DNA from 4 places in the Streptomyces sp. NPDC101776 genome. Region 3 is predicted to be linked to each of the others. Evidence: riboswitches for the same ligand, from Rfam matches in the RefSeq annotation. Region 3 holds a riboswitch; each other region holds the start of a gene.

Region 1 (5,544 bases), on a different contig from region 3:
GACGAACCACAGCACGGAGTTGGCGATGCCGTTGTACGCGTCGGCGTGCACGTCGGCCGGGATGGCGAGCATGCGCACACCGTCCTCGCCGACCCCCCGCCGTACCGCCTCCCGGTCACCCTCCGACAGCGCCGAGCACACCCACAGCGCCCCCGCGTCCGGCCCGATCGCCGACAGCCCGGACACCAGCCCGCCGCCACCCCGCCGGGCACGCAGCGAACCGTCGTCGCCCACCTCGTACGAGACCGGGCCACGATTGGACGCGACGAGCACCTGAGCGGCACCGGACGGGGACGAGGGGGACGACGTAGAAGCCATACGGCACAACCTAGCCCGGCCCGGAAACGCTCAAACGTACGGACGGGTCACAACGGACCGGATGGATCCGTATACGGCCAGGCCGCGACCGGACCGCGACCGGGGCGCGGCCTGGGCATGGCCTGGGCATGGCCGGCCCACGGCCCGACCGGGGCCTGACCGGCCGTGCTGCTACGCCACCTTGCGGGACTGGTACTCGGTGATGTCCGCCATCGGCGGCCTCTCCTCCGTGTCCACGGAGTACGTGCGCGGCTCGAAACCGTCCGGACCCCGTTCGAACTGGGTCAGGGAGGGCCGGATCAGATGCCCGCGGGCCAGCCTCAGCTGAGCCGTGCGGTAGATCTGCGCGGCCATCCGCCCCAGCGCCTGCCCGTCCTGGTGCCGGTGCTTGCGCACCCCGACGTCCACCTGGGCGAGCGCGTCCAGACCCACCAGGTGCAGCGCGTCGACGAGCATGCCCAGCTCGACGCCGTACCCGACGGGGAAGGGGAGTTGCTCAAGGAGAGAGCGGCGGGCCGCGTACTCACCGCCCAACGGCTGCACGAATCCGGCCAGTTGAGGCCAGTGCATGTTCAGCAGCGGGCGGGCCATCAGCTCGGTGACGCGTCCGCCCTGGCCGGCCGCGCCGCCGAGCGGGCGGTCGTACATCGCCTTGACGAGGTCGACGCCGGGGTCGGTGAGCAGCGGGCCTACGATCCCGGTGACGAAGTCCGAGGAGAACTCCTTCAGGTCCGCGTCGATGAAGCAGACGATGTCGCCGCTCGTCACCAGCAGCGAGCGCCACAGCACCTCGCCCTTGCCGGGCACGGCGGGGATGCGGGGCAGGATGTCGTCCCGGTGCACGACCCGGGCGCCCGCCGCGGCGGCCACCTCGGAGGTGCGGTCGGTGGACCCGGAGTCGACGACGACGATCTCGTCGACGAGCGGGACCTGCTGCATGAGGTCATGACGGATGATCGCGACGATGTCGCCGACCGTCGCTTCCTCGTTGAGCGCGGGCAGCACGACACTGACCGACTGGCCCGTGCGGTGCTTGGCGGCAAGAATCTTGTGGAGCGGCCGATCGGTCATGGACCAGGAGCGGGTGCTCAGCCAGTGCTCGACTTCCTTCAGCACGTTGCGCGGCTCCTCTGCGTTCTCTCGGCGAGGGCTGGTCACAGACAGTGAGTGTCTGGTCCATCTCGCGGTTCGGACGGCTCACTCAACTGTCCTGGCCTTCGGTTACAGTCTTGAACAACGCTGATGACCATCGCATGTCGGGGGCCGTCGGCGAGACAATCGCGTACACAACTGAACACCGCTCATCCAGAGGGGCAGAGGGATACGGCCCGTTGAAGCCCCGGCAACCCTCCAGCCGGTCTTGTCGCATGTGGTGAAAGAACCGCCATGCGCCGAGGCTCCCGGCTCGGGAAGGTGCCAAATCCGTCTCATGGCGAAATGCGTCGTGAGGAAGATGAGGAAAGGGCCTCGCCTCCATGGCTGCGCAGACTGTTGCAAGCACCACGAACCCCGCGAAGACGGACACGACCGCCGCGGACCCCACCCCCACGAACACCGTCGACCTCGGCCCCGCCACCGCGCTCTCCTGCCGCGAGTGCGGCCACCGCGTCCCGCTCGGCCCGGTCTTCGCCTGCGAGGAGTGTTTCGGCCCGCTGGAGATCGCCTACGACTTCTCGGCCTACGACACCGAAGAGCTCCGCAAGCGGATCGAGGCGGGCCCCGCGAACATCTGGCGTTACGCGCCCCTGCTGCCCGTCCCCGCCGACGTGGCGACCAAGCCGAACATCAACCCCGGCTGGACCAAGCTCGTCCAGGCCGACAACCTCGCCCGCGAACTCGGCGTCGACGCCGGCAAGCTGTTCGTGAAGGACGACTCCGGCAACCCGACGCACTCCTTCAAGGACCGCGTCGTGGCGCAGGCCATCGAAGCGGCGCGCGCCTTCGACTTCACCACCCTCTCCTGCTCCTCCACCGGCAACCTCGCCGGCGCCGTCGGCGCCGCCGCCGCCCGGGCGGGCTTCCGCTCCTGCGTGTTCATCCCGCACGACCTGGAGCAGGGCAAGGTCGTCATGGCCGCGATCTACGGCGGCGAGCTCGTCGGCATCGAGGGCAACTACGACGACGTGAACCGCTTCTGCTCCGAGCTGATCGGCGACCCGGCCGGCGAGGGCTGGGGCTTCGTCAACGTCAACCTGCGGCCGTACTACGCAGAGGGCTCCAAGACCCTGGCGTACGAGATCTGCGAGCAGCTCGGCTGGCGGCTCCCGGACCAGCTGGTCGTGCCGATCGCCTCCGGCTCGCAACTCACGAAGATCGACAAGGGGCTCCAGGAGCTGATCAAGCTCGGGCTCGTCGAGGACAAGCCGTACAAGATCTTCGGTGCGCAGGCGGAAGGATGCTCGCCGGTGTCCGTCGCGTACAAGGCGGGGCATGACGTCGTACGGCCGCAGAAGCCGAACACGATCGCGAAGTCGCTGGCGATCGGGAACCCCGCGGACGGTCCCTATGTGCTGGATATCGCCCGGCGCACCGGTGGGGCTGTCGAGGACGTCACCGATGAGCAGTGTGTGGACGCGATCAAGCTGCTGGCGCGGACGGAGGGCATCTTCGCGGAGACCGCCGGTGGGGTGACCGTCGGTGTGGCGAAGAAGCTGATCGAGAGCGGGTTGCTGGATCCGACGTTGACCACGGTTGTGCTGAACACCGGCGACGGTCTCAAGACCCTGGACGCGGTCGCCGGTACTGGGCTCACCGCGACGATTCGGCCCAGCCTCGAGTCGTTCAGGGAAGCTGGGCTCGCGTCCTAGTCGTTCTTCGTCTGCGGGCCGGTGGGGGCTGGTCGCGCCCACGCGCCGGTAGCCGCAAATCGATACAGCCCCGCGCCCCTGAAAGACAAAAGCCGTACCTGACCGGAGGTCTTGAGCATGAGCGTTTCCGTCCGTATCCCCACCATCCTGCGCACCTACACCGGCGGCAAGGCCGAGGTCTCCGCCGAAGGCGCCACCCTCGCCGAGGTCATCAGCGACCTGGAGAAGAACCACAGCGGTATCTCCGCCCGCGTCCTCGACGACCAGGGCAAGCTGCGCCGGTTCGTCAACGTCTACGTCAACGATGACGATGTGCGGTTCGAGCAGGGGCTGGAGACGGCCACTCCGGACGGGGCCGGCGTCTCGATCATTCCGGCCGTCGCGGGCGGCTGATAATTACCCTTGGTAACGCCGGTTACCGAGAGTTCATCGAATTGCCCCCTCCGTGAGAGAAACGGAGGGGGCAATTCTGTATGGTTGAGCGCGGTAGAGTTGGGGAACGCGCACCACTCCGCATGCCGGACGCATATGAGTACCGGCTCCGCGTGCGATGAGAAGTAGCCAAAGTGTGTAGGCATTTTGCGCGTTATGTGCCCTTTATCGGGCCCGACTTGCCCTGAAGTCGGACGAATTCTCCGTAAATTCCCGACCGATCCTGCCCGGAATTCTCGTCGGATTGACCTGTTGCAGACGGCAGTTGGACGGATACATTCGGCCGCGGTCGACGCGTTCCGGCGCACGCCCCCAATCCTGTGGGGGGTGAGGTCTGACCCGGATCCGCGAAGTGTGGGTCCGTGCAAGGGCCAGTAATAGGGGAGTTAGGCATGGCTCAGGGCACCGTCAAATGGTTCAACGCGGAGAAGGGGTACGGCTTCATCGCGGTCGACGGTGGTGCGGATGTTTTCGTCCACTACAGCGCGATTCAGATGGACGGCTACCGCACCCTGGAAGAGGGTCAGCGGGTCGATTTCGAGATCTCGCAGGGTCAGAAGGGGCCGCAGGCGGACATGGTCCGGCTCGCGACCACCTGAAGCACGCGCCGACGAACAGCAGCGACGTTCTTCGTTCCTCATCGAAGGGCTCGTACTCCTGGGGGGTCACCTCCTGGGGTACGGGCCCTTCGGCATGCCCGGAGCCGGGGGTCGGACTCGGGGGCCGCAGCAGGGGCCGGAGTGGGTGCCAGAACGTGGGAGCCGCTTGCACTCGACCATGCCGAGTGCTAATCATTGGCGTTAGCACTCTGAAGGTGAGAGTGATAACGAAGGACCGGGTCGGTGAGGCCCGCAGGCCAGGTGGTGCAAGGAACCATCGGGGCAGGCAGGCCGTCCGTCGCGGGCGCCAGCGCGGTCCGGAGCAATCCACCCCAGTCCGGGAGGACCACTTCACATGGCCAAGATCATCGCGTTCGACGAGGAGGCACGGCGCGGTCTCGAGCGCGGGATGAACCAGCTCGCCGACGCCGTCAAGGTCACCCTTGGCCCCAAGGGCCGCAACGTCGTCCTCGAGAAGAAGTGGGGCGCCCCCACGATCACCAACGATGGTGTTTCCATCGCCAAGGAGATCGAGCTCGAGGACCCGTACGAGAAGATCGGCGCAGAGCTGGTCAAGGAAGTCGCCAAGAAGACGGACGACGTCGCCGGTGACGGTACGACCACCGCGACCGTCCTCGCCCAGGCCCTCGTCAAGGAGGGTCTGCGCAACGTAGCCGCGGGCGCCAACCCGATGGCCCTCAAGCGCGGTATCGAGAAGGCCGTCGAGGCCGTCTCCGGTGCCCTGCTGGAGCAGGCCAAGGACGTGGAGACCAAGGAGCAGATCGCTTCTACGGCCTCCATCTCCGCCGCCGACACCCAGATCGGCGAGCTCATCGCCGAGGCGATGGACAAGGTCGGCAAGGAAGGCGTCATCACCGTCGAGGAGTCGCAGACCTTCGGTCTCGAGCTCGAGCTCACCGAGGGCATGCGCTTCGACAAGGGCTACATCTCGGCGTACTTCGCCACCGACATGGAGCGTATGGAGGCCGTCCTCGACGACCCGTACATCCTGATCGCCAACTCGAAGATCGCCAACGTCAAGGACCTGCTCCCGCTCCTGGAGAAGGTCATGCAGTCGGGCAAGCCGCTGCTGATCATCGCCGAGGACGTCGAGGGCGAGGCCCTGTCCACGCTGGTCGTCAACAAGATCCGCGGCACCTTCAAGTCCGTCGCCGTCAAGGCTCCGGGCTTCGGTGACCGTCGCAAGGCCATGCTCGGCGACATCGCCATCCTCACGGGCGGCGAGGTCATCTCCGAGGAGGTCGGTCTCAAGCTGGAGAACGCGACCGTGGACCTGCTGGGTCGCGCTCGCAAGGTCGTCATCACCAAGGACGAGACGACGATCGTCGACGGCTCGGGCTCGGCGGACCAGGTTGCCGGTCGCGTCA
Region 2 (5,544 bases), on a different contig from region 3:
CGGCGTCGGCGCGCAGCGCCTCCTCGCCCGCGGCGGTGACGAGCTTCACCCAGCCGGTGGGGCGCAGAACATAGGCCGCGGCCGCCACGTCGAGCGGGTCCGCGGCCGGGGGCGGTGAGCCGGAGTCGAGCGCGCCGGCGAGCTCCGACTGGGCCTCTCTCAGCTTCTCCCCGATCCGCTGCCGGAACAGCGGATCGGTCTCCAGGGCGGCGGCCATCGCGTTCCCGGCGAACTTGGCGCGGCGGTTGGGGGCGAAGCGGGCGTACTGTCGTAGCTGCGCGGGCAGTTCGGAGACGGTGAGGCCGCCGAAGCCGTCGGAGACGATCTGTACGACCCTTCTCCGCACGCCGTCGGGCAGCGGGCGGTCGAGCACCTCGGCGGCGCCGTCGCCCGGCCCTCCGCCTGAGTTCTCCACCATCCCTCACACCCCAACCGTCTGTGCGGGGCCACTCCCTCTCAGGAGCCGGCGCCCGGCCTGTCCACGAGTTCCACCTGATCCACGGCGTTGCACCAGCGGCAGCGCACCGACTCGATGGTCTCACTGACCACCTCGCGCTCCTCCACCTTCGGCTCACCCGCCAGGTCCAGGTGGAGGTACTCCACGACCTTCGACGAACGCGTCACGTCGAAGCGCGTGAGGTTGCCGCAGAGGGTGCAGCGCCACCGCGTCGAGGCGGTCGGCAGGGGTACCGTCATCGTGGCTGTCCGCTTCCTTCTCGTTCGAGTTTCCGTGATCGCCGGTTTCCCCGGCGAGTGTGGCTCGTAACCCTACGGCCTGGCGGGTACTCGCCGCTCGGCCGTCCACAGCGGCGAGGCACTCCGCCCGACTGCGTCCCGTTACGTCATGCTCTGTGGTCATGATCAGCAACTGGGGCCCGGCGCTCGTCAGGACGTTCCGCGGCACCTCGACGCCCATGACGTACACCCTGATCGGCCTGTGCTGCCTGATCTTCGTCCTCGGCCCGGCCTCGGGTTTCGTCCCGTCCTACGGCACGGGGGACGCGCTGCTGGTGGCGCAGCGGGCGTACTTCCGCCGCTGGGGTGTGGTCCCGGCCGACCTGTTCGCGAGCCCGGCCCGAGAGGCCCTCACCCCGGTCACGGCCCTGTTCATCCACGGCAGCTGGATCCATCTCCTCGGCAACATGCTCTTCCTCTACGTCTTCGGAGCGATGACCGAGGAACGGCTGGGCCGGGTCGAGTTCACCCTGTTCTACGTGGGCTGCGGCTACCTGGCGCTGCTGGGGTACGCGGTGGCCAACGCCGGCTCCGCGCAGTCCCTCGTCGGCGCGTCCGGGGCGATCTCGGCGGTCCTCGGGGCGTTCCTGTACTTGTTCCCCCGGGCCCGCGTGACGAGTCTCCTCCCCTTCCTCTTCTTCCTGCCGCTGCGCTTCCCCGCGTGGGTGGTCCTGCCCTTCTGGGCGGCCCTGCAGTGGCTGGCGGCGGGGCAGGCGGCGCAGGGGCCCGGGGTGGCGTACCTCGCCCACCTGGTGGGCTTCACGCTGGGGTTCGGCTACGCGTGGGTGAGATTCGGTCGTACGACTAGAGTTGGGCCCGCCCCAGTAACGGTCCCCGAGGGAGAGAACCAGCCGTGATCACCGCGATCGTCCTCATCAAGACCAGCGTGGACCGGATTCCGGAGATCGCCGAGTCGATCGCCGCGCTCGAATCTGTGAGCGAGGTCTTCTCTGTCACCGGTACGTATGACTTGATCGCGATGGTGCGGGTGCGGGAGCACGAGGATCTGGCCGAGATCATCCCCGGGCGGATCAGCAAGATTCCCGGGGTGGAGGGGACGGATACGCACGTGGCGTTCCGGACGTACTCGCAGCATGACCTTGAGGCGGCGTTCGCGATCGGGTTGGACTCGTGAGGTTGAGCGCCTAGTGGGGTGGGGGCGCGGATCGTTTGCGGCTGACCGTCCGTTGTGGCTGGTCGCGCAGTTCCCCGCGCCCCTAGGGGGTTGCCCTTGGCGTGCGTCGAGACGGCGCCGTCGGGACAGTCGGAATCACACCGCCGGGACGCAGCGGCCGTTCTCCGTGTGGTAGTTCCACTTCGCGCCGTTCGTCACCAGTTCTCGTACCGCCGTCACGAAGCGCTCGACGTGCTCGTCCGGGGTGCCCGCGCCGAAGCTGACTCGGATCGCGTTGAGGGACTTCTCGCCGGGGGCCGCTTCGGGGGCGCCGCACTCGCCCTGGGTCTGGGGGTCGCTGCCCAGGAGGGTGCGGACGAGGGGGTGGGCGCAGAAGAGGCCGTCGCGGACGCCGATGCCGTACTCGGCGGAGAGGGCCGCGGCGAAGTGGGAGCTGTTCCAGCCGTCGACGACGAAGGAGATCACGCCGACGCGCGGGGCGTCGTCGCCGAACAGGGACAGGACCTTCACCTGCGGGACCTCGGCCAGGCCCGCGCGGACCTCGGCGATCAGGTGCTGCTCGCGGGCCACCAACGTGTCGAAGCCCGCCTCCGTCAGCGCCTTGCAGGCCGACGCGATGGAGTAGGCGCCGATGACGTTCGGGGAACCGGCCTCGTGGCGGGCGGCGCTGTCGTGCCACTCCACGTCCACTCCCCCGTCCTCGCGCCGGGTGACCTTGCGGCTGGCGCCGCCGCCCGCGAGGTAGGGGTCGGCCGCCTGGAGCCAGTCCGCGCGGCCGGCCAGGACGCCGGAGCCGAAGGGGGCGTAGAGCTTGTGGCCGGAGAAGGCGATCCAGTCGACGTCGAGGTCCTGGACGGACACCGGGTGGTGCGGGGCGAGTTGGGCGGCGTCCAGGACGATCCGGGCGCCGTGGGCGTGAGCCGCCGCCGCCAGCTCCCGTACCGGCCACAGCTCGCCGGTGACGTTCGAGGCGCCCGTCACGCAGACCAGGGCCGGGCCCTGACCCTCTTCATTGGACACAGTGCGGGCGGCGAGGGCCTGCTCCAGGGTCTCGACGGCCTGGGCCGGGGTGCGCGGGGCGTTGAGGTAGGTGACCTCGGCGTCCTTCCAGGGGAGGAGGGACGCGTGGTGCTCGGTCTCGAAGACGAAGACCTGGCAGTCGGCGGGAAGGGCCGCGGCGAGGAGGTTGAGGGAGTCCGTGGTCGAGCGGGTGAAGATCAGCTGGTCGTCGGGGCGGCAGTCCAGGAACTCCTCGACCGTCCTGCGGGCGTTCTCGAACAGGTCGGTGGAGAGCTGCGAGAGATAGCCGGCGCCGCGGTGGACGCTGCCGTAGTACGGGGCGTAGGCCGCCACGTCGTCCCAGACGCGCTGGAGGGCGGGGGCGCTTGCCGCGTAGTCGAGGGCCGCGTAGGTGACCTCGCCACCCGTCACGAGCGGGACGGTGACATCCCGGCCCAGAACGGGCAGCGGGGGACAAACGGTCTGGGCGACGGCAGCGGTGGAGACAGACATGGCGAACTCCCGTGAGAGGCAAGGCGGTTCCGCCGTGCGAGCGCGGACGACTCAAGCACGGTGAAGGGTGAAAGGGGGTATGCGGAGGCGGGGCTCGACGCCCTATCGCATTCGCTTGCTCACAGAGGGCTCCCTCGATGACCAGGACCCCTGGTGTCTTTCGAGGGGCCCGCGCTTGCCGCAGACCTCGCTGCCTACGGCCTGGTCTTCACCCGGGGCACCCCGCCACGGACGGAGGGTTGCCGGACAGTCGGCCGGGGCCTCATGACTGTCACTCATGACCTGATCAGAAAACTTACGTGAGGTGATCGCCGTCCCGCAACCCGTGTCCGGATCGCGGGACGACAACCCCCGTGGCGCTACGCGTTGCTGGCCGCGGCCCAGCGCTCCAGGGTCCGCTTGGCCGCTCCCGAGTCGATCGACTCCGCCGCCTTCTCCATCCCGGCCCGGAGCTGATCCGCCAGCGGCCCGTCCCCCGGCTCCAGGGCCACCAGGGCCGCCGCGGAGTTCAGGAGTACGGCGTCCCGTACGGGGCCCGTCTCGCCGTCCAGGAGGCGGCGGGCGACGCCGGCGTTGAACTCGGGGTCTGCGCCGCGCAGGGCCTCCACCGGGACCAGTTCGAGGCCGACGTCCCTCGGGTCGAAGGACTCCTCGGTGACCTTGCCGTCGCGGACGATCCACACCCGGGAGGTGGACGTGGTCGTCAGCTCGTCGAGGCCGTCGTCGCCGCGGAACACCAGGGAGGAGTTGCCCCGCTCGGCGAAGACGCCCGCGATGATGGGCGCCATCCGCGGGTCCGCGACCCCGACCGCCTGGGCCCGCACCTTGGCGGGGTTGGTCAGCGGGCCCAGCGCGTTGAACACCGTGCGGATGCCCAACTGGCCGCGCGCGGCGCCCGCGTGACGCAGCGCCGGGTGGAACTTGACCGCGAAGCAGAACGTGATCCCGGCCTCCTCGGCGACCTCGGCCACCCGCCGCGGGGTCAGCTCCAGGTTGACGCCGAGCCGCTCCAGGACGTCGGAGGCACCGGACGCGGAGGACGCGGCCCGGTTGCCGTGCTTGACGACCTTCGCGCCCGTGCCGGCGATCACGATCGAGGACATCGTGGAGATGTTCACCGTCTTCGCGCCGTCGCCGCCGGTGCCGACGATGTCCACCGTCCGCCCCGACACCTCGATCACGTTCGCGTGCTCGTACATCGCGCGCACGAGCCCGGTGATCTCCTCGACGGTCTCGCCCTTGGCCCGCAACGCCACCACGAACCCGGCGATCTGCGCGTCCGTCGCCTCGCCGCGCATGATCTGGTCCATCGCCCAGAACGTCGCGTCGGCGTCCTGGTCCTGGCCGTACAGCAGGGCGTTCAGTACCTCGGGCCAGGAACGGGCCGCCGCGGTGTCGCCTCCAGCGGGGGTCACAGCGCTCATACGGCCGCTCCTGGGTGTCGTAGAGAAATGGTTCAGCGATGTGCCCCCACCCTATCCAGCGCGGGACACGGCGAAGGGCCCCGTCCGGTGTTCGGACGGGGCCCTTCGACTGTGGCGTGGCGACGCCTCAGCGATCAGTGGTGGCCGTGGCCGCTCGTGATCTCCTTGTACTCCTCGACGGTGGGCTTGGGGATCTGGGACTCCTCGCCGTAGTACGCCTCGCTCAGCTTGGCGCGCAGCTTCTGGGAGCCCTTCACCTTGCGCTCGACGCCGTTGTCGTCGACCGTCGCGCCGATCGCGGCCGGCACGTACTGCTCGTGCGCGGTGAGCGTGTGCAGCGCGTCCTGGCTGAGCGGCTCGTGGATCTCAACGAACTCACCGTGCGGCAGGCGCTTGATGACGCCGGACTCGCGGCCGTGCAGCACCTTGTCCTTGTCGCGGCGCTGGAGGCCGAGGCAGACCCGCTTGGTGGCGAGGAACACGAGGACCGGCACGACGAAGAAGCCGACGCGCACGAACCAGGTGATCGAGTTGATCGACAGGTGGAAGTGCGTGGCCCAGATGTCGTTGCCGCCACCGACGAGCAGGACGAAGTACCAGGAGATCCACGCGACACCGAAGGCCGTACGGGTCGGGGCGTTGCGCGGGCGGTCCAGGATGTGGTGCTCGCGCTTGTCGCCGGTGACCCAGGACTCGATGAACGGGTAGACCGCGATCGAGACCAGGACCAGCGGGAAG
Region 3 (5,544 bases):
GTTGCGCAGGGCATGCCGCAGATGGACCCGCCAGCGGCCCGCGCCCTTGGCGCGGGCCGTCTCCACATAGGCCTGGTCCAGCGCGGTGAGCAGGCTCTTGGCCAGTACCTGGGCGACCTGCGCACCGGTCGGGATCGCCAGCGTCACGGCCGGCAGGACCAGGCCCCGCAGTCCGTCGTTGCCGAACGCCGGGAACCAGCGCAACCGGAAGGAGAACGTCTCGACGAGCAGCAGGCCCACCCAGAACGTCGGCACCGACACCCCCAACGGCGGCAACGACAACAGCAGTTGCCGCAGCCACCGCTGGGAGGTGTACGTCGCCAGTACCGCCAGACCGCCGCCGAGCAACACCGCCAGCAGGAGGGCGGCGCCGGTCAACTGCAGTGTCTGGGGCAGTGCGTCGGCCAGGGTCGAGGTTACCGGGCGACCGGTGGAGACCGAGTCGCCGAAGTCCCCGCGCACCGCCCGGCCCAGATAGTCGGCGTACTGCACCAGGACCGGCTTGTCGAAGCCGTACTGGTGGCGCAGCGCGGCGAGTTGGGCCGGATCGACCTGCCCGGTGTCGGCCCCGGCCCCGGCCATCGCCGAGACCGGGTCCCCGGGCAGGAAGTCCAGCACCAGGAACGACACCGTGTACGCCGCCCACAGCACGCCGACCGCCTGCGCGACGCGTTTGATCACGTAGCGGCGCATGTGCTAGCCGATCCAGGTGTCGTGCAGCTGGATCCGGCTGGACGCGTCGAACTCCAGGTCGTGCACCTTGTTCGCCACACCCAACTGGGTCTGCAGCTCGACCACGGGGATGATGTACGCGTTCCGCACGATCAACTGCTGTGCCTGCGCGGCCAGTTCCTTCCGCTTCGCCGCGTCGGTCGTGGCCGCCTGCTGGGTCAGCGCCGAGTCCAGCGAACCCGTCGGGAGGCGGTAGGCGTTCGCCAGCTTGGTGGAGTAGAGGGTGCGCAGGATGTCGGGGTCGGCACGGGTGAGGTTGCCCCACAACGCGTCGAAGTCACCGCTCTGCTGCACCGTCGCGACCTGGGAGATCTGCAGCTCCTTGAGGACGACGCCGATGCCGACGGCCTTGAGCTGCTGCTGGATCAGTTCCAGCGCCGGCTGGTTCGTGGCCGAGTTCGCGAACCACTTGACGGTCAGGTTCAGCTTGGCGCCGTCCTTCTCACGGATGCCGTCGCTGCCTGTCTTCCAACCGGCCGCGTCCAGCAGGGACTTGGCCTTGGCCGCGTCGAAGGCCAGGTCGCTGCCCAGGTTCGCGTAGTCCGGCGTGGTGCGCGCCAGGATGCTGGTGGCCGGCTGGGTGCCGGTCGGGAAGACCGTGTCGGCGATCTCCTGGCGGTTGACGGCGTACTGGATCGCCTGGCGCACCTTGACGTCCTTCAGGACCGGCCGGGAGTTGTTCAGCCCCAGGTTGAACACCGCACCGGGATTGGCCCGTCGTGCCAGGGTGACCTGGCCACCCTTCAGGGCCGCCTCGTTGGCCTTGCCGACGCTGCTGATCGCGTCCACCTGACCGGACTGGAGACTGCCGGCCCGCACACCCGCCTCGGGCACCACCTTGAACACCAGCTTGTCCAGGTACGCCTCGCCCTTCTTGCTCCACAGCGAGGAACCCCAGTCGTAACCGGTGCGCTTGGCCAGAGTGATCGACTGGTTCTGCACATAGCTCTTCAAGGTGAAGGGCCCGGAGCCGACCACGCCCTGGGTGCACTTCTGCTGAGGGGTCTTCTTCACGCTCGCCGACGACTCGATGCCCAGCGAGTGCGTCGAAGTGGCTTGCAGGAACTGGGCGTTGGGCTGCTGGAAGGTCACCTTGACGGTGAGCGGGTCGACCACGGTGGTGCTCTTGACGCCGCTCAGATAGCCCTCGGCGAGGGTCCCCAGCGCACCGAGGTTCGGCACCGCGTCGAAGTTGTCCTTGACGACCTGCGCGGTCAGCTTGGATCCGTCGCTGAAGGTGACACCGGATCTGAGGTGGAAGGTGAACGTGGTCGCGTCGGAACCGACCTCCCAGCTCTTCGCCAGCCAGGGCACTATCTTGCCGGTCTTGGGGTCCTGGTCGGTGAGGGAGTCGACGATCTGCCGTACCGAGTAGATGGTGTCGTTGCTGCCCACCTGCTGCGGATCCACGCAGCCGGTGTCGGAGCCCACCGCGAAGGTCAGGGTGCCACCGGACTTCGCCTGGCCGGTGCCGCTGTCCGAGCCGCCGCCATCGCCGGAACCGCAGGCGGTCAGCAGGACGCTGGTGGTCAAGAGGGCGGCCAGCGGCGCCCATCGGGTGGGCCGGATGTCCGGATGTGCTCTCACGGAGGTGCTCCTACTCGTGTCACTACGCGCGTGATGCCCTGCGGCTCACGGCTGCGCGCGGGCGTGCGGCCCCGCTCGGCGTGACGCCGACGACGGGGCGGTGCGGTTCGGGGGTTCAGGCGGGAGGGGTTGCGCGGGGCGGCCGCGGAACGGGCCCGTACGTGCGGACAAGACCGCGAGAGGCTGCGGGAGACGCCTGTGGGCCGCGACAGAAGTCAGACGGACGTGGTCAAGGCGGTCAGGCGCGACACAGACAACTGGCGGAGCGCTGCAGGTCGATGTGGCGGCGGCGCGAGAGCCGGGAGAACACCGTCGCGGCCGTCAGCGAAGTGGTGGAGGCACTCGGGTCACTGCTGTGTCGCACGACCGTCCTCCACATCTCCGACCCCGGCCACAGGGCCTCGCGCTTGCAGGGATCCTCGATGATCCTGCCGGGCTTTCACCTGGAGCACCCCACCGCGTCGGAGGGTTGCCGGTCAGCGAGCCAGGGCTTGACGCTGACACTCAATGCCGATCGTGATCGTACGGAGCGTTTTCGTCGTACGTCAATGGCGGGTCCGGAAGGCCGTTCGGCCGCGGGGTGCGGAAGACCGTTCGTCGGTGGCGGGTCCGGACGACTCACCAACCCCCCGGCCGACCGGCCCTGTTGCCCGTACATACGGGCGCAACAGAGTCTTCGCAATCGCGGCCGATCATTGATCGGACGGGACCGCGCCGACCCGGTGTGTCCGGAGACGAGAAGGAATGAGTCATGAGCGCGAAGCAGCCCAGGACGCTGAAAACCGTCACCGGAGCCGGCGGTACGTCCGAGACGTACGACCTGGCGGTCGATCCGACCCGGTCCACGCTGGACACCGCGGTGCGGGTGGCGAAGCTCGCCGAGGCGGCGCGGTTCGACGCGCTGTTCACCGCCGATCTGCTCAGCTTCGACGCCCAGGGCGCGATCGGCTCGCAAGAACCCCTGGTCTTCGTCTCGGCGTTGAGCCAGGTGACGTCGAGGATCGGTCTGATCGCCACGGTCTCGTCGACGTTCCACCACCCGTTCAACCTGGCCCGTCTGTTCGGCACCCTCGACCATGTGAGCAACGGACGGGCGGCCTGGAACCTGGTGACCTCCTCGATCGGCGAGGAGAACTTCGGCTCCGGCGAACTGCCCAGCCCCGAGGACCGCTACGCGCGCGCCGCGGAGACACTGGACGTGGTCAACGCCCTGTGGGACAGCTGGGAACCGGGCGCGCTGACCGTCGGGGCGGACGGCAGGGCGGTGCTGCACCGCGACCGCGTGCACCCGATCCACCACTCCGGCCGCTTCTTCGACGTGGCCGGTCCGCTGAACATTCCGCCGCTGCCGCAGCGGCGTCCGGTGCAGATCCAGGCCGGACAGTCCGAGGCGGGCACGGCACTCGGTGCCCGCTACGCCGAGATCGTCTTCACCTCGCTGCCCACCCTCGACCACGCGCGGGACTTCACCCGGAAGATCCGCGGCCAGGCCGAGGAGTTCGGCCGGGCCGACGGACTGCCGCTGATCTTCAGCTCGTTCCACGCCACCTACGGCGCCACCGAGGAGGAGGCGCAACGGCTCGTCCGGGAGAGGCGTGAGTCGATCGACTTCGACCGTGGCCGCGCCCAGGTCGCCGACATGCTCGGCGGCGGCGTCGACCTGTCCGAGGTGGCTCTCGACTCGACGCTGCCGGAGAGCCTGCTGCCCGAGGTCACCTCGGTGAACCGCCGTCGCGGCCGGGTCGACATCTTCACCGGCTACGCCCGACAGGGCTACACCCTGCGGGAGTTGATCGTCGCCGCCCAGGACACCGGGCACTGGGCCGCCGCGGGCACCCCCGAGCAACTCGCCGACGCGGTCGAGGAACGGTTCCGGGCCGGCGTCCTGGACGTGATCTCCCTGGGCGGTCTCGCCGACCCGAAGCAGCACGACTTCGTCGTCAACGGCCTGCTGCACGAACTGCGCAGGCGGAAGATCGTCGGCGCCGACTACACCGGCCTCACCCTGCGCGAGAACCTCGGCCTCGAACTGCCCGCCCGGGCCGGGGCGACGCGAACGCCTCGTTGACACCTTCCGCTCCGCGTGTTTGCATCCCGCCATGCCGTTGTCGCAGCCGCTGACCCGCCGCCGCGCCGTGGACCTCGTCCGCGTGGCCGCCGCGCTGTGTCGACCGACCGGCTGATCGACCGCCTCCCCGCGCTGTTGCCAACAGCCGTGCCCCACAAGCCGGTTGTGCACCCGACGGCACTTCTCGTGATCCTCCGTGCCGCCCGCACTGTTCGCTCAGACATGACGAGGACACGCCATGCCGACACCCGTCAGCCCTCCCGGTCACCGCCACGAGACCGACTACGACCGCCGCAGACTGTGCCAGTGGCTGGCCGGTGAGGCCAGGGCCGACGGGGTCACCCGCCGTCGGCTGTTCACCCTGCTCGGTGCCACCGCCGCCGGGACCGCACTGGGCGGCACCCGGTCCGCCCGCGCCGCAGTCGCCGGGATCGTCAAGCCGCTGCCGCCGGAGTGGTTCATCGAGCGTGGCACCAACGCCGAGACCCGCTGGGAGGCGCTGCGCGGAATCGGCCACCACACCCCGAACGAGCTGTTCTTCGTGCGCAACCACACCGCCACCCCCGTCCTGGAGGCCGACGACTGGCGGCTGCGGCTGTGGGGGAGCGGGCTGCGCGGCACCCCCGGTGAGGACCGGCCGGTCGAGTTCGGGTACGACGATCTGCGCGCCCTGCCGGCCGTCACCCGCACGGCCTTCGTCGAATGCGCCGGGAACGGCCGGTCCTTCTACACGACCCAGCAGGGCGAGACGGTCACCGGCACCGCGTGGACCCTGGGGGCGGTCGGCGTCGCTCGCTGGCGCGGGGTGCGCCTCGCCGACGTCCTGCGCAGAGCCGGGCTGTCCCGGCACGCCGTGGACGTGCAGCCGCGTGGCCTGGACGCCGAGTACGTCAGTGGCGGCGAGAGCCTGGGCCACGTCCGCCGCCCACTGCCGCTGGCCAAGGCGCTGGACGACGTCCTGCTCGCGTACGAGATGAACGGCGAGCCCCTTCCGTACGACCACGGGTATCCGGTGCGCGTGCTGGTGCCCTCCTGGGTGGGGATCGCCTCGATCAAGTGGGTCGGCGACATCGAGGTGTCCGCCGAGCCGCTCTACTCGCCCTGGAACACCACCTTCTACCGGCTGTTCGGCGCCGCCTACCCGGAGGGCGGCAGCG
Region 4 (5,544 bases), on a different contig from region 3:
GACCGACGGGTTCGGGGTGAGATAGGCGTCGATCTTCCCGGAGGCCAGCGCGAGGTAGGTGCTGTTGTTGTCCTGGAAGTACTTGACGGTGAGCGCCTTCTTGCCCTCGGCGGCCAGCTTCTTCTTCCACTCCAGGAGGATCCGCTCCTGGTTGGTGCCGGCGCCCACGGCGACGGTCTTGCCGGCGAGGTTCTCGTAGTTGCCGTCGAAGTTCCAGGAGTTGTCGGCCTTCACCGCGAAGCCGAGGTTGTCCTCGCGGTAGGAGGCGAACTCGTACTTCGCCTTGCGCTCCTCGGTGTCGGTGACGTTGGAGAAGGCGACATTGACCTTGCCGCTGTCGAGGCCGATGAAGAGGTTCTCCCACGTGGAGTTCTTCAGGTCGGGCTTGAGACCGAGGACGGCCGCGACCAGGCGGGCGATGTCGGTCTCCGAACCGGTGAGGGTCTTCTGGTCCGAGCCGACGTAGCCGAGCGGCGGGGAGCCGGCGGGCAGGAAGCCGACGCCGATCTCCAGCTTGCCGCTCTTCGCGATCGCCTTGGGCAACTCGGCGCTGATCGACTTCACTTCGGCGACCTTGAGCGTCGTCTCCTTGGCGGCGCCGAGGGAGAGCGCGCCCACCGTGACCGTGCCGGAGGCGGCGTTGCTCGACGTGGTGGCCGCGTCGCTGTCTCCCCCGCAGGCGGCGAGCCCGCCCGCGAGGGAGGCGACGACGGTGCCGGCGGTGAGTCCGCGAGTGAGTCTGCTGCGAAGGCTGAGGGGAGACATGGCTGTTCCTAGGCTCGGTGTTGAAGGACTGATGAGGGTGAAAGAGGTGGGGCTCAGAGGACCTTGCTGAGGAAGTCCCTGGTCCGTTCGTGCTGTGGTTTGTCGAGGACCTCGTGCGGCGGGCCCTGCTCGACGATCTTTCCGCCGTCGATGAAGACGACCCGGTCGGCGACCTCGCGGGCGAAGCCGATCTCGTGGGTGACGATGACGAGGGTGGTGCCGCTGGTCGCCAAGTCCTTGATGACGGCGAGGACTTCGCCGACGAGTTCGGGGTCGAGGGCGGAGGTCGGCTCGTCGAAGAGGATGACGCCGGGGCGCAGGGCGAGGGCCCGCGCGATGGCGACGCGCTGCTGCTGGCCGCCGGAGAGCTGCCTCGGGTAGGCGCCGGTCTTCTCGGCGAGTCCGACGCGGCCGAGCAACTCCCTTGCCAGTTCCAGGGCTTCGGGCTTGCCGAGCCTGCCGGTGGCGACGGGAGCCGCGGCCACGTTGTCGAGGACGGTCAGGTGCGGGAAGAGGTTGAAGTTCTGGAAGACGAACCCGATCCGGCCACGTTGGGTGAGGATGGCGCGCTCGCTCAACTCTTTGAGCCGTCCGCCCTGTTGCTTCACTCCGATCAGTTCGCCGTTGACGCTGACGTAGCCGATCTCGGGCTTCTCCAGGTGGTTGATGACCCGCAGCAGCGTGGACTTGCCGGAGCCGGACGGGCCGAGGATCACGGTGACCTCGCCGGGCCGCACGGTCAGGTCGACGCCGTCCAGGACCCGGTGGGCGCCGTACCACTTGTGCACGTCGTGCACTTCTACGGCGGCGGGTGTGATGTCCGCGAGCGGTTCGGCGGTCTTCGCGGTCATATCGCGGTCTCCCTGCGGATGCGGGCCCGCAGATCGGTGACACCGGCGCGGAGTTTCTGGATCGGGGTGGGCGGCAGGTTGCGGGTGGCGCCCCGGGCGTAGTGCCGTTCGACGTAGAACTGGATGACGGACACGACGCTGGTCAGGATCAGGTACCAGACGGTGACGACCAGGAGTAGCGGCACGATGTCGCCGGGGTAGGTCGAGCCCATCGTCTGCGCGGAGCCGAACAGGTCGAGCAGCGAGACGTAGAAGACCAGCGAGGTGCTCTTGATCAGGCCGATCAGCTGGTTGACGTAGTTCGGGGTGATGGAGCGCAGTGCCTGCGGGAAGACGATCCTGCGGAACTGGTAGCTCTTCGGCAGGCCGAGGGCGGAGGCCGCCTCGTGCTGGCCCTGGTCGACGGAGAGGATGCCGCCGCGGACCACTTCGGCCGCGTACGCCGCCTCGTTGAGGCTGAGGCCGACGACGGCGACGGCCATGTCGGTGGCGAGCTTCGACTCGTCGAAGGAGAAGAAGGCGGGGCCGAAGGGGACGCCGATGCTCAGCGTCTGGTACAGGGCGCTGAAGTTGTAGAGAAAGATCAGCACCACGATGAGCGGGATCGAGCGCAGGGCCCATACATAGGTCCAGCTCGCCGCGCGTAGTACCGGGCTCTTGGAGAGTCGGGCCAGGGCGAGCAGGATGCCTCCGACGAGGCCCAACACCGCGCTGAGCGCCGCCACTTCGAGGGTGATGACGAGTCCGTCGAGGATCGTCGGGCGCAGGAACCAGTAGCCGAAGCGGTCCCACTGGTAGAAGGAGTTGGTGACCAGTCCGTGGATGAACTGGGCGACCACCACCAGCACGACCAGCGTGACGATCCACCGGCCGGGCCGGCGCAGCGGCTGAACTCGCTGTGCTGTCAGGGGTTTTGACGGGGCGTCGGCAGACGGTGCGTCGGCCAGGGACACGGTGGTTCCCGGGGGTTCAGTCATGGAGGGCTCCGGCGGAAGTCGGACACCCCGGGTCGCGACACCTGGGCGTGGCTGGCGCGACGCACACGGTGGGAAACGCACGGGACCGGGGACTGGGCGGACAACGGCACACCGCACGGGCGGTGTTCGTCAGGAACGCGGGACGCGAGGACTGGGGGAAGTCGTCAGCCTCGACAGCGGGCGAAGCCCGGCGCGGTACACGTGCTACACAGTGCGCTGTTGACGCGGAGCAGATCGACGGCGCGGTCGGCGACGAGAGGGTTCGTGCACGGCAGTACGCAGCCCGGGGAGCGGCGCGTCGCCGTCCGGAGAGCTGCGTACATGTCCGTCACCCATCACTGTTCCGGCCCTGCTGGGGGCCGCGCGCTTACCGAAACGTCATCCGGTCCGGTCGTCACCTGGGGCACCCCACCGCGTGCGAGGGTTGCCGGTCAGCAAGCCAGGGCTTGTCGCTGACACTCATGACCGTTCTAGGTCGCAAGTTAAGACAATTGTCCGAACGTATGTCAATGCCTGTCCAGCACTCGGACGGCGTCGACGGCGCTCAACTGCGGCAAGCTCCCGTTTCGTCCGCCGCGTGGGCTGCCCAGTCCAGGATCTGGACAGCGGCGCCGGCGGCCTCCAGGCCCCGGCAACGGGCGTGGTGGCGGCGGGCGATGCCGTCGAGGTCGAGGTGGGTGCCGAAGGCAGGATGGGCGGCCAGTCGGCGGGCGTAGGCCCACAGGTGGGGGTGGTCGGCGATCCGCTGCACGGCGGCGGCGTCCAGGTGGTAGCGGTGCACGGTGTCGAGTTGGACCAGTGACACCCACAACTCGACGTCGGCGGCGGTGAGTTCGTCACGGATCATGTGCTCACGGCCGTCCAGCCAGCGGTCCAGCGAACCCAGCGTCTCCAGCAGTCGGCCGAGCGCCTCCTCGTGCTCCTCCTGCTCGCCACCGGCCGCGCCGGCGCGCTGCGCGGCGTCCTCGATGCCCTGTGCGCAGAGCCGCTCGACGGCCTCGATCTCCGACTCGGCGCCGCACGGGTACAGCTGGGGTCCGCCCTCGCCGAAGTGCCGGGCGAGGTCGCGCGTGATGTCGGGGGCGTGGGTGCTGACGATCCGGCCGGACCAGTCGTCGCTGAGGACCGGCGCGGTGGCCGGTCCGGAGTAGCGGTGCGCGCTCGCCTCGTAGAGCGGACGCAGTGCGGAGTGTCCACCACTCGGACAGTCGGGTACGGCGGACAGGAACACGGCCGGACAGCTCTCGTCGAGGCCGAGCAGGCTGTGGGTGACGGCGATGCGCAGGCCGTCGGCGCAGGCGGTGGACAGATGGAGGCGGTAGCGGCGCGGCACGGCGTAGTGCCCGCTCCGCGCGTCACGGCCGATCCGGCCCCGGAACGCGGGGGTGGACCGGGGCGAGGGGATGGCGGCGAGAGGCGTGCTGGACATGGGACTCCCCGGGTACGGGCGCGTGGACGTACGCGCGGCGGAAGCGTCGTCGAGCGGTGGAGGGGCTCAGCGCAGTGGGCTCATGGCGCTGCAGACCCGCAGCAGATCGATGTGACGGCGGGAGGTCAGAAGGGGCGAACGGTCCACGCGAGAGGTGGTGACCGGCTCAAGGCGCCCCATGTTTCCCTACCTGTTCACTAGGATTCCCTACTGGAGTGTCGATCCGGTGCCGCCGGAGGTCAAGAGGGCGTCCACGGAGCAGGCACCGCCGGCCCGATCCGTGGACGCCTCGCGCCGCTACTTCGCGTACATCAGGGTGCCGAAGCCGAGCTGGTCGTAGCCGCCGCTGTCGGAGCCGTAGTCACCTCCCCCGCCCTCGGGCGCGACGAGGTCGTAGTACATGGCCGAGATGTACTTGTCGTCGAGACCGATCCGCCGGTTGTAGTGGAAGTGGAGCATCGCCCACACGGGCCGGATCTGGCCGCGCGAGGATGCGGAGATCACCGTCTGGGACGACTGGGCGCAGCTCTGCCCGGTGCCCCAGGTGTAGGTGGTGAAGGGCACGTCGCTGCCCGCGTTGTACTTGGCGACGTACTGGGCGGCCTCCATGAAGCGGCGGCTGTCGTACGAGTACAGGTCGTCGCCCTGGTTCCAGGCCATCTCGCAGATAGCGCCCATCTGGCCCATGCCCAGGACGGTGTGGCCCTGGTCGCGGCCCGACTCCTGCCACTGGCCGAGCGCGTAGCCGTCCGAGTCGGTGTACAGGTACGGCACGGCGTGCGCGATCGAGCCGTTGCCCGCACCGGACTTGAAGTACGCGACGGCCTGGTCGTACTTGGCGCTGTCCTCGTTGAGGATCCCGATGGCCAGGATCGACGCCATGTTGCAGAGGTCCCAGTTGGCCCAGTAGTTGGTGATGCAGGCGTCGTTGTGGTTGGTGAGGAAGCTGTTGTTGAGCGGGTAGAAGACGTTCGCCAGCATTGCCCTGGCGGCGTCCAGATCGAAGCCGCTGTAGTCCCGCATGAGTTCGCAGGCGTTGGCGAACTGCCAGCCGTAGAGGCCGGCCGCGAGGAACCGGTCGGCGTTCCCGGTGACCGAAGTCAGCGTGGACGACCAGGCGTTGAGGATGTTCGCGGCGCACACGGCGTTCGCCTCGGTGCCGCCGACCTTCCAGCGCAGGGCGTTCTGGTAGGCGGCGGCGATGTCGTTGTAGAGCAGGCTGTAGTTCTGGCCGTCGCCGCCCCGGATGATCGTCGCCGTCGCCCGGTTCGTCCAGGTCGACTGGGAATGGGAGTTGGCGGTCAGCCTGTTCCAGCCGGACAGCCAGGGGTCGGTTCCCGCCGCGACCCTGACCTTGGCCCGGTTGATGTCACCGGCGTTGTGCAGCATGCCGGGGTGGGTGAAGGTGGCCGGGGCCGCGTGCGCGGTCGTGGCCACCGCGGCGCCGCCGAGGGCGACGGCTGCGGTGAGCCCGCCCGCGGTCCTCAACAGACCGCGGCGGCTCAACTCTGTTCTGCGGAGG

Evidence for each region. A riboswitch is a leader RNA that binds a small molecule or an ion and turns the genes downstream of it on or off. The one in region 3 is predicted to bind S-adenosylmethionine.
Region 1: it holds a riboswitch for S-adenosylmethionine, as region 3 does, so the genes downstream of both, thrC (threonine synthase) here and ACIRRY_RS41240 (putative leader peptide) in region 3, are expected to answer to the same signal.
Region 2: it holds a riboswitch for S-adenosylmethionine, as region 3 does, so the genes downstream of both, ACIRRY_RS10295 (aminotransferase class V-fold PLP-dependent enzyme) here and ACIRRY_RS41240 (putative leader peptide) in region 3, are expected to answer to the same signal.
Region 4: it holds a riboswitch for S-adenosylmethionine, as region 3 does, so the genes downstream of both, ACIRRY_RS03670 (amino acid ABC transporter permease) here and ACIRRY_RS41240 (putative leader peptide) in region 3, are expected to answer to the same signal.

The regions. Positions count from the first base shown of each region.
Region 1 covers NZ_JBIWMV010000006.1:236,281-241,824, reverse strand. The annotation lists gene ACIRRY_RS21720 (trehalose-6-phosphate synthase) at 1-318, opposite strand, end outside; gene ACIRRY_RS21715 (glucosyl-3-phosphoglycerate synthase) at 490-1,434, opposite strand; SAM riboswitch class I at 1,617-1,778, shown strand; gene thrC (threonine synthase) at 1,794-3,125, shown strand; gene ACIRRY_RS21705 (MoaD/ThiS family protein) at 3,243-3,518, shown strand; gene ACIRRY_RS21700 (cold-shock protein) at 3,950-4,156, shown strand; gene groL (chaperonin GroEL) at 4,512-5,544, shown strand, end outside.
Region 2 covers NZ_JBIWMV010000002.1:1,006,984-1,012,527, reverse strand. The annotation lists gene ACIRRY_RS10315 (NYN domain-containing protein) at 1-418, opposite strand, end outside; gene ACIRRY_RS10310 (hypothetical protein) at 457-696, opposite strand; gene ACIRRY_RS10305 (rhomboid family intramembrane serine protease) at 858-1,592, shown strand; gene ACIRRY_RS10300 (Lrp/AsnC family transcriptional regulator) at 1,589-1,870, shown strand; gene ACIRRY_RS10295 (aminotransferase class V-fold PLP-dependent enzyme) at 2,006-3,382, opposite strand; SAM riboswitch class IV at 3,549-3,665, opposite strand; gene trpD (anthranilate phosphoribosyltransferase) at 3,742-4,806, opposite strand; gene ACIRRY_RS10285 (cytochrome bc complex cytochrome b subunit) at 4,941-5,544, opposite strand, start outside.
Region 3 covers NZ_JBIWMV010000020.1:146,505-152,048, reverse strand. The annotation lists gene ACIRRY_RS41250 (ABC transporter permease) at 1-693, opposite strand, end outside; gene ACIRRY_RS41245 (ABC transporter substrate-binding protein) at 697-2,319, opposite strand; gene ACIRRY_RS41240 (putative leader peptide) at 2,558-2,683, opposite strand; SAM riboswitch class IV at 2,718-2,831, opposite strand; gene ACIRRY_RS41235 (NtaA/DmoA family FMN-dependent monooxygenase) at 3,071-4,387, shown strand; gene ACIRRY_RS41230 (sulfite oxidase) at 4,626-5,544, shown strand, end outside.
Region 4 covers NZ_JBIWMV010000001.1:844,670-850,213, reverse strand. The annotation lists gene ACIRRY_RS03680 (ABC transporter substrate-binding protein) at 1-765, opposite strand, end outside; gene ACIRRY_RS03675 (amino acid ABC transporter ATP-binding protein) at 819-1,616, opposite strand; gene ACIRRY_RS03670 (amino acid ABC transporter permease) at 1,613-2,593, opposite strand; SAM riboswitch class IV at 2,952-3,060, opposite strand; gene ACIRRY_RS03665 (glutathione S-transferase C-terminal domain-containing protein) at 3,138-4,022, opposite strand; gene ACIRRY_RS03660 (putative leader peptide) at 4,089-4,202, opposite strand; gene ACIRRY_RS03655 (alginate lyase family protein) at 4,320-5,544, opposite strand, start outside.